2 linked regions of the Blastococcus saxobsidens DD2 genome follow. The protein of the gene in region 2 interacts with the protein of the main gene of each other region in a pairwise test. Links are inferred from orthologs where the notes say so. Each region holds a gene or a part of one and is shown on either strand. Other genes may lie near its edges. The genes, in order: BLASA_RS22960 and BLASA_RS09970.

The links.
Region 1: the proteins of BLASA_RS09970 (region 2) and BLASA_RS22960 interact in binary tests that used the Escherichia coli proteins (3 or more experiments, as listed by UniProt). The link is inferred for Blastococcus saxobsidens DD2 from one-to-one orthologs.

Annotation. Positions count from the first base shown.
Region 1 is NC_016943.1:4,844,338-4,847,747, forward strand. What follows is about bases 311-3,410. They hold BLASA_RS22960 (transglycosylase domain-containing protein), read right to left. Parts: upstream 3,108-3,410; coding sequence 513-3,107; downstream 311-512. Other genes in these bases: BLASA_RS22955 (glycosyltransferase family 87 protein), read right to left, coding at 311-426; BLASA_RS22965 (DUF5318 family protein), read right to left, coding at 3,251-3,410. Also shown: more of BLASA_RS22955, read right to left, coding at 1-310. UniProt on the Escherichia coli protein: Cell wall formation. Synthesis of cross-linked peptidoglycan from the lipid intermediates.
Region 2 is NC_016943.1:2,108,454-2,111,716, reverse strand. Bases 246-3,198 are described here. They hold BLASA_RS09970 (peptidoglycan D,D-transpeptidase FtsI family protein), read right to left. Parts: upstream 2,629-3,198; coding sequence 862-2,628; downstream 246-861. Other genes in these bases: BLASA_RS25390 (hypothetical protein), read right to left, coding at 2,716-3,096; BLASA_RS09975 (UDP-N-acetylmuramoyl-L-alanyl-D-glutamate--2,6-diaminopimelate ligase), read right to left, coding at 246-772. Outside these bases: more of BLASA_RS09975, read right to left, coding at 1-245. UniProt on the Escherichia coli protein: Essential cell division protein that catalyzes cross-linking of the peptidoglycan cell wall at the division septum. Required for localization of FtsN.

The sequences.
Region 1 (3,410 bases), 2.7 Mb from region 2 along the record:
CAGCAGGCCGGACGCTGCCGCCGCGCGGTCGTACAGGCCGGACAGCGCGGCCGCGACGGCCATGAACCCACCGGTGAGGACCGGGTACTCGACGGCCGAGTCCAGGTACGGGACCGCCCCCTCGTCCAGCCCGTACAGGGCGAACAGCGGGACCCCGTCCGAGTAGCAGAGATGGGTGTACTGCACGAAGCCCGCCCAGTTGCCGTCGGAGCACGGCGCCTGCTTCAGCCAGGCCACCGCCGCAGCGAGCGTGGTGAGGAGCAGGCACACCCGCAGCGGCGTCCAGAACAGCGCGCGGCCGGTCACGGCGAACCGGCCCCATGGCCCGCCCACGGCCTCGCTGGCCTGGCGGGCGACCGGGTCGTCCCACGACGGGATCACCCGGTCCCGCCGCTCGGGTGGCCGCGTTCCACGTGGAACGACCACGGACCCCTCCGGAGAAACTCCGGAGGGGTCCGTGGGGGTGCCCTCGTCGAGCGGCCCGGTCACGGCATCAGTCTGCCGTGCGCCGGTCAGCCACCGTTGTTGCCGTTGCCGTTGCCGTTGCCGTTGGGGGGCAGGGCGGGGGAGCCGGGTGCGGTCCCGGGAACGGCGGGGTCGTTGTCATCGGGGTCCGTGCCGAAGGGCACGCCGTCCTTGTCGGCGTCGATGACCGGCTCCGGCTCCGGCTCGGGCTCCGGCTCGGGCTTCGGCTCCGGCTTCTTGGTCACCGTCGGGTCGTTCGGAGCGAAGTCCTTGTCGTCCGGGACGCCGTCCCCGTCCGTGTCCACCGGCTTCGTGGTCACGGAGGGGTCTCGCGGCGAGTAGTCCCTGCTGTCGGGGACGCCGTCCCCGTCGGTGTCGACGACCACCGGCCTGGGCGCGGGCTCCGGCGCCGGCCGGGGCGCCGGCTCGGGCTCGGGCAGCTCCACGCCGTCGCCCGTGTCACCCTTGATCAGCGCCTTGTCGGGCAGGTCCTCCTCCGGCGTCCCGGCGAGGACGGCGTTCATGTACTCCTGCCAGATCGCGCCGGGCAGGCCCGCGCCGTAGATGATCCGCTCCCTCGAGTCGATGATCGGGTCCTGAGGCGAGTCGTTGCCCATCCACACCGCGGTGGCGACCGACGGGGTGTATCCGACCATCCAGGCGTCGGAGTTGTTCTCCCGGTCGAGCCCCTGCGTACCGGTCTTGGCGGCGACCTCCCGGCCACCGTCCAGGTCCCGACGGGAGTAGGAGGCGACCTCTTTCAGCGCCACGGTGACGTCGTTGACGACGTTCGCCGGCAGGACCTGCTCACCCGCCTGGCCCGGCTGCTGGTCGAGCACCGTGCCGGCGCCGTCGGTCACCTTGGAGACGAAGTACGCGTCGCGGAAGACGCCGCCGGCGGCCAGGGTGGCGAAGCCCTGCGCCTGGTCGAACGGGCGGAGCTCGTACTCCCCGATGCCGATCGAGGAACCGGTCGAGCCCTCACCGCTCACCAGGACCTTCCTGTCCGCCAGGATCCCGGACTCCCAGACATCGGGCAGGCCGGTGGCCGTGCGGATGACCTCGCGCACCTTCTCGGGGCCCACCTCGAAGGCCAGGCCGTAGAAGGTGGTGTTGAGCGACTTGGTGATGGCCTCGGTCAGCGTGCACGCCGCGCAGCTGGCGTCGCCGGAGTTGGTCACCGGCAGGCCCGGCCGGTCGGGGAACTCCTGCGGCGAGCTGCCGTCGCGGCGCGCCTGGATGCCGATCCCCTGCTCCAGGGCGGCGGCCAGCACGTAGGGCTTCACCGACGATCCCGGCTGCCGCTGCGCCATGGCGTAGTCGATGACCCCCTGGCCGGCACCCTTCTGGCCGCCGTAGTACGCGATGACCGCGCCGGTGCGCGGATCGACGGAGACCAGCGCCTCCCGCAGGTTCTCCGGCTCGCCCTCCATGACCTGCTGCACGGCGGCCACCGCGGCATCCTGCGCCGGCTTGCTGATCGTCGTGGTGATCTGCATGCCGCCGGCGTTGATCTGCTGCTCGTCGTAGCCCTTCCCGAGCAGCTCCTCGATCACCTGCTGCACGACCAGGCCCTCGGGGCCCTCGGGGATGCCCAGGGAGCTACCGGTCCGGGGCAGGACGGCGGGGTACACCGAGGCCGCCCGCTCCTCCGGGGTCAGCCAGCCCTCCTCGACCATCGCGTCGAGCACCAGTCCCCAGCGGTCCTGCGCACCCTCGGGGTTGGTCTCCGGGTCGTAGCCGGACGGGCTGCGGACGAGGACGGCGAGCACGGCGCCCTGCTGCGGGGTCAGCTCGGCGGCGGAAACCCCGAAGTAGGTGTTGGCCGCGGCCTCGATGCCGTAGGCGCCGCGGCCGTAGTAGATGGTGTTGAGGTAGTTCTCGAGGATCTGCTCCTTCGAGAAGTTGTTGTCCAGCTTGATGGCGAGGAAGAGCTCCTGGAACTTGCGGCTGAACGTCTGGTCGTGCGTCAGGAAGGCGTTCTTCACGTACTGCTGGGTGATCGTCGAACCACCCTGGGTCTCGCCACCGGTCAGGTTGTTCCAGGCCGCCCGGACGATGCCGGTGAAGGAGATGCCCGGGTCGGTGTAGAAGCTGCGGTTCTCCGCCGCCAGCATCGCGCGCTGCGCCGCCTCGCTCACCTGGGCCAGCGGCACGTTGGTCCGGTTCTCGTCGCCAAGGCGGGCCATCTCGGTGACGCCGTCGGCGTAGTGGAGGACCGTGGTCTGCTTGGTGGAGACGGAGTCGGGGCTCGGCACCTCGGTGGTGGCGTAGACGACGCCGACGAAGACGCAGAGCAGCGCGAACAGGCCACCCATGACGCCGGCGGCCATCTTCAGCCGACGGTTGCGGCGCTGCTTCTTGCTGCGGGCCGCCGTGCCCTTGCCCTTGCCGGCCGGGCGGCCGGCGGCGCTGCCACCGCGGGACGCCGGCGGGCGGCGGGAGGCGGGAGCACCGCCCCGGGAGGCGGAGGTGCCACCACGCGAGGCCGGGCGCCCCGGGACCGGAGAACGACCCGAGCCGCCGGCGGGGGGACGGCCGGAGCCGCCTCCGCCTCCGGTGCTGCGGGTACGGGCGGTCGGCGACCGTCGGACCGAGCCGGCCCGCGGTGCTACGGGCGAGGTCTCGTCGTGGCTGGGCACGAACACACCCCTTCCTGAACTGTCTCGGTCGACGCCGGGCACCTGCCCGGACGCGCGGTTCTCTTCAGCTGTGCGGAGCGGGCGGGACCGCCAGGTGCGATCCCCGGCCCGCGCGTCACGCGGGCCGTCTGCCGGTCGACCGGCTACTGCTCGGTGGCCGTCCGGCGCCGGCCGCGGCGGGGCTGCCGCCCCGGCTCCGGCTCGGCACCCAGGACGTACGAGCAGTCCAGGTGGTTCCAGCCGCATCCGCGGCACACCTCGACCTGGTACACGGAGAACTCGTCCTGGGCGGCGTCCATGCGG
Region 2 (3,263 bases):
CGACCGCGGCGCGCCCGTCGAACAGCAGCGCCTTGGCCTGGAAGTAGTCCTCCATGTCGGCGTGGAAGTCCAGATGGTCGCGGCCGAGGTTGGTGAACCCGGCGGCGGCGAAGCGCACGCCCCCGACGCGGCCCTGCGCGAGGGCGTGGCTGGAGACCTCCATGACCACGGTGGAGACACCGGCGTCGGCCATACCGGCCAGCAGTGCGTGCAGCGCGGGGGCCTCGGGCGTGGTTCGCACGCTGGGCAGCGCAGTCACGGTCGGCGTCCCGTCGGCAGCCCGCCCGCGGGTACGGGTCTGGACCGTCCCGATCAACCCGGTGGACCGCTCGGCCGCGGCGAGCCCGGCCTCGACCAGGTAGCTGGTGGTGGTCTTGCCGTTGGTGCCGGTGATGCCCACGACGGTGAGCCGGCCGCTGGGCTCGCCGTAGACGCGGTCGGCCACGTCGCCGAGCACCGCGCGCGGGTCGTCGACCACGAGGACCGGCAGGTCGGCATCGGTCACGGCGGCGTGGCCGACGGGATCGGTCAGCACCGCGACGGCACCGGCCGCCACGGCGTCGGCCAGGTAGGCCGCGCCGTGGGTGCGCGCTCCGGGCAGGGCGGCGTACAGGTCACCGGCGCGGACGTCGGTCGAGGAGAGCGTGACGCCGGTGACCGCGGTGGCGGGATCCCCGTGCACGGGGAGGCCGACGAGGTCGGCGAGCTCCGAGAGGGGCAGCGGGCGGTTCCCGGCGGCCCGCGGGGCCGCCCCGGGCTCGGTCGGGGTCACGGGGCTCCAATCTACCGGCGGCAGTCCCCCGGCCGGCGCACGTGCGCGGGACCGGCCGCGCGCCGCCCGTGCGCACGGCCGGGCACGGGTCAGGGGGCGCCGGTCAGCTCGAACTCGGGGCGGGCGGTGCCCGAGGGCACCACGCGGTCGGCGGTCAGGGCGGCCCGCATGATGTCGGCGAAGACCGGGGCGGCGACCTGGCCGCCCTCGGCGTCGCTGGTCGGGCGCTCCAGGTCGACGGCGACGACGTACTGCGGGTCGTCGGCGGGGGCGAATCCGACGAACGTGGTCACGTAACCGCCGCCGGCGTAGCAGTTGCACTCCGGATTGGCCCGCTGCGCGGTACCGGTCTTCCCGGCCACCCGGAAGCCCTCGATCTGGGCCAGCGGCGCCGTGCCACCGGGACCGACGACGGCCTCGAGCATGTAGGCGAGCGCCTCGGCGGTGGACTCGCTGACCACCCGGGTGCGGGCGGGCTCGGGGGTGGCCGTGGACCGGCCGCCCGGGCTGGTCACCGAGGTCACGAGGCGTGGCTCGACGCGTACGCCCCCGTTCGCGATCGCCTGGTAGACGGACGCCATCTGCAGCGTGGTGACCGAGACGCCCTGGCCGATGGGCACGTTGGCCGCACGGCTCTCGGTCCACTCCGCGGAGCTCTCGAGGATGCCCCGGCTCTCACCCGGGAGCTCGATGCCGGTCTTCTCCCCCACGCCGAAGGCCCGCAGGTACTCCTCGAGCTTTCCGTCGCCGACCTCGCGGGCCAGCATGATCGTGCCGACGTTGCTGGACTTCGCGAGGATGCCGGTGACCGTCCAGTCCACCGGGTCGTGGTCGTGCGCGTCCCGGACCACGCGGTCGCCCGCCTCGATGTGCCCGTCGACCGAGAGCACCCGGTCCGGCGTGGCCAGCCCTTCCTCCACGGCGGCGGCCAGCGTCACGGCCTTCATGACCGACCCGGGCTCGAACACGTCGGAGATGACGGAGTTGCCCAGCAGGTCGGGGTCGGTGCGGGAGTACGCGCCCGGGTCGTAGCCAGGGCAGGAGCCCATGGCCGCGACCTGCCCGGAGGCGACCTCGAGGACGACCGCGGAGGCCCGCGTGGTCGCGCCGTCGGTGCACGCCTGGCCCAGCCGCTCGTCGGTGGCGAACTGGAGGTCCTGGTCGAGGGTCAGCGTGACGTCGTGGCCGTCGGTCGCCGGGAGGGACTCGTCGATGCCCGACGGGATGGGATTGCCCCCGCTGCCGACCTCCACGGTGCGCCGGCCGGGCGTGCCCGACAACTGCTCCTCGAAGGTCTGCTCGATCCCGGCGAGCCCGGTGCCGTCGCTCCCCACGAAGCCGACCACCTGGCCGCCGACGGCGCCGGAGGGGTACAGCCGGACCGGGTCGTCCTCGAAGAGGATGCCGGACAGCCCGAGGTCGGCGATGGCATCGGTCGTCTCCGGCGTCACCTGGGTCGCCAGGACGACGTACCGGCCGTCCGCGGAGAGCTTCTCCGTGAGCTCGGGAACGGGGACGTCGAGCAGGGTGGTCAGTGCCAGGGCCGTGCGGGCCGGGTCACGGACGACGGTCGGGTCGGCCACCACGCGCGAGGCGTCCACGGTGTAGGCCAGCGGCTTCCCGGACCGGTCGAGGACCTCCCCGCGGATGGCCGCGATCGGGTAGGTGCGCAGCCGGTCCTGCTCCGCGGCGCTGGCGTAGGCGGCGCCGTCGATGCCCTGCAGGACCACCAATCGCCCGACGACGACCAGGAGCAGGGTGATCAGGACGACCAGGCCCACCTTGTTCCGGCGGCCGCGCTGGTCGACCGACAGCCCGGCTCCGCTCCGCCGCGTGCCGGGGGCACGGCGGGACACGAAGGGTCCGGTCCCGCCCCGGCCGGGCGACACGGTGCGCGGGGTGCGGGGGCCGGCGCCGGGTCCGTGGACGCTGCTGGGCACGGGTCAGTTCCCACCCGGGACGGCGGCCGCCGGGGCGGGGGCGGACCCGGGAGCCGGTGCGGGAGCCGGTGCCGGCGCGGGCTCCGGCGCGGGGGGCTGCGGCGCGGGCTCCGGCGTGCCGCGCAGGGTGGTGGTGCCCTCCGCGCCGAGCACCAGGTAGCCGGCGACACCGGCGGGCACCAGGCCGGCGGCCACGGCGGCGGCGGCGACGGCGGCCGGGGTGCTGCCGGAGACGACCAGCTGCTCGAGGCGCTGGACCTCCTGGGCCCGGGCGGCGTTGTCGGCGCGCAGCTGGGTGGCCTTCAGCGAGTCCACCGCGATCGCGGTGTTGAGGACGAGCAGCCCGAGGGTGGTCAGGCCGAGGAGGGCGACGACCAGGAGCACGAACGGTGCCCGGCGCGAGCGGAGCGAACCGCGGGCCGGACGGCGCGGCCGCGCAGCGGTTCCGGTCGGTACCAGCCGCAGGTCGGGCCGCGGTGCGGCACGCCCGGCGCCGCGCGCGCCGGTGACGGCCGTGCGTGGCGTGGTGGCCGTGCGAGCCGTGGTGGTGC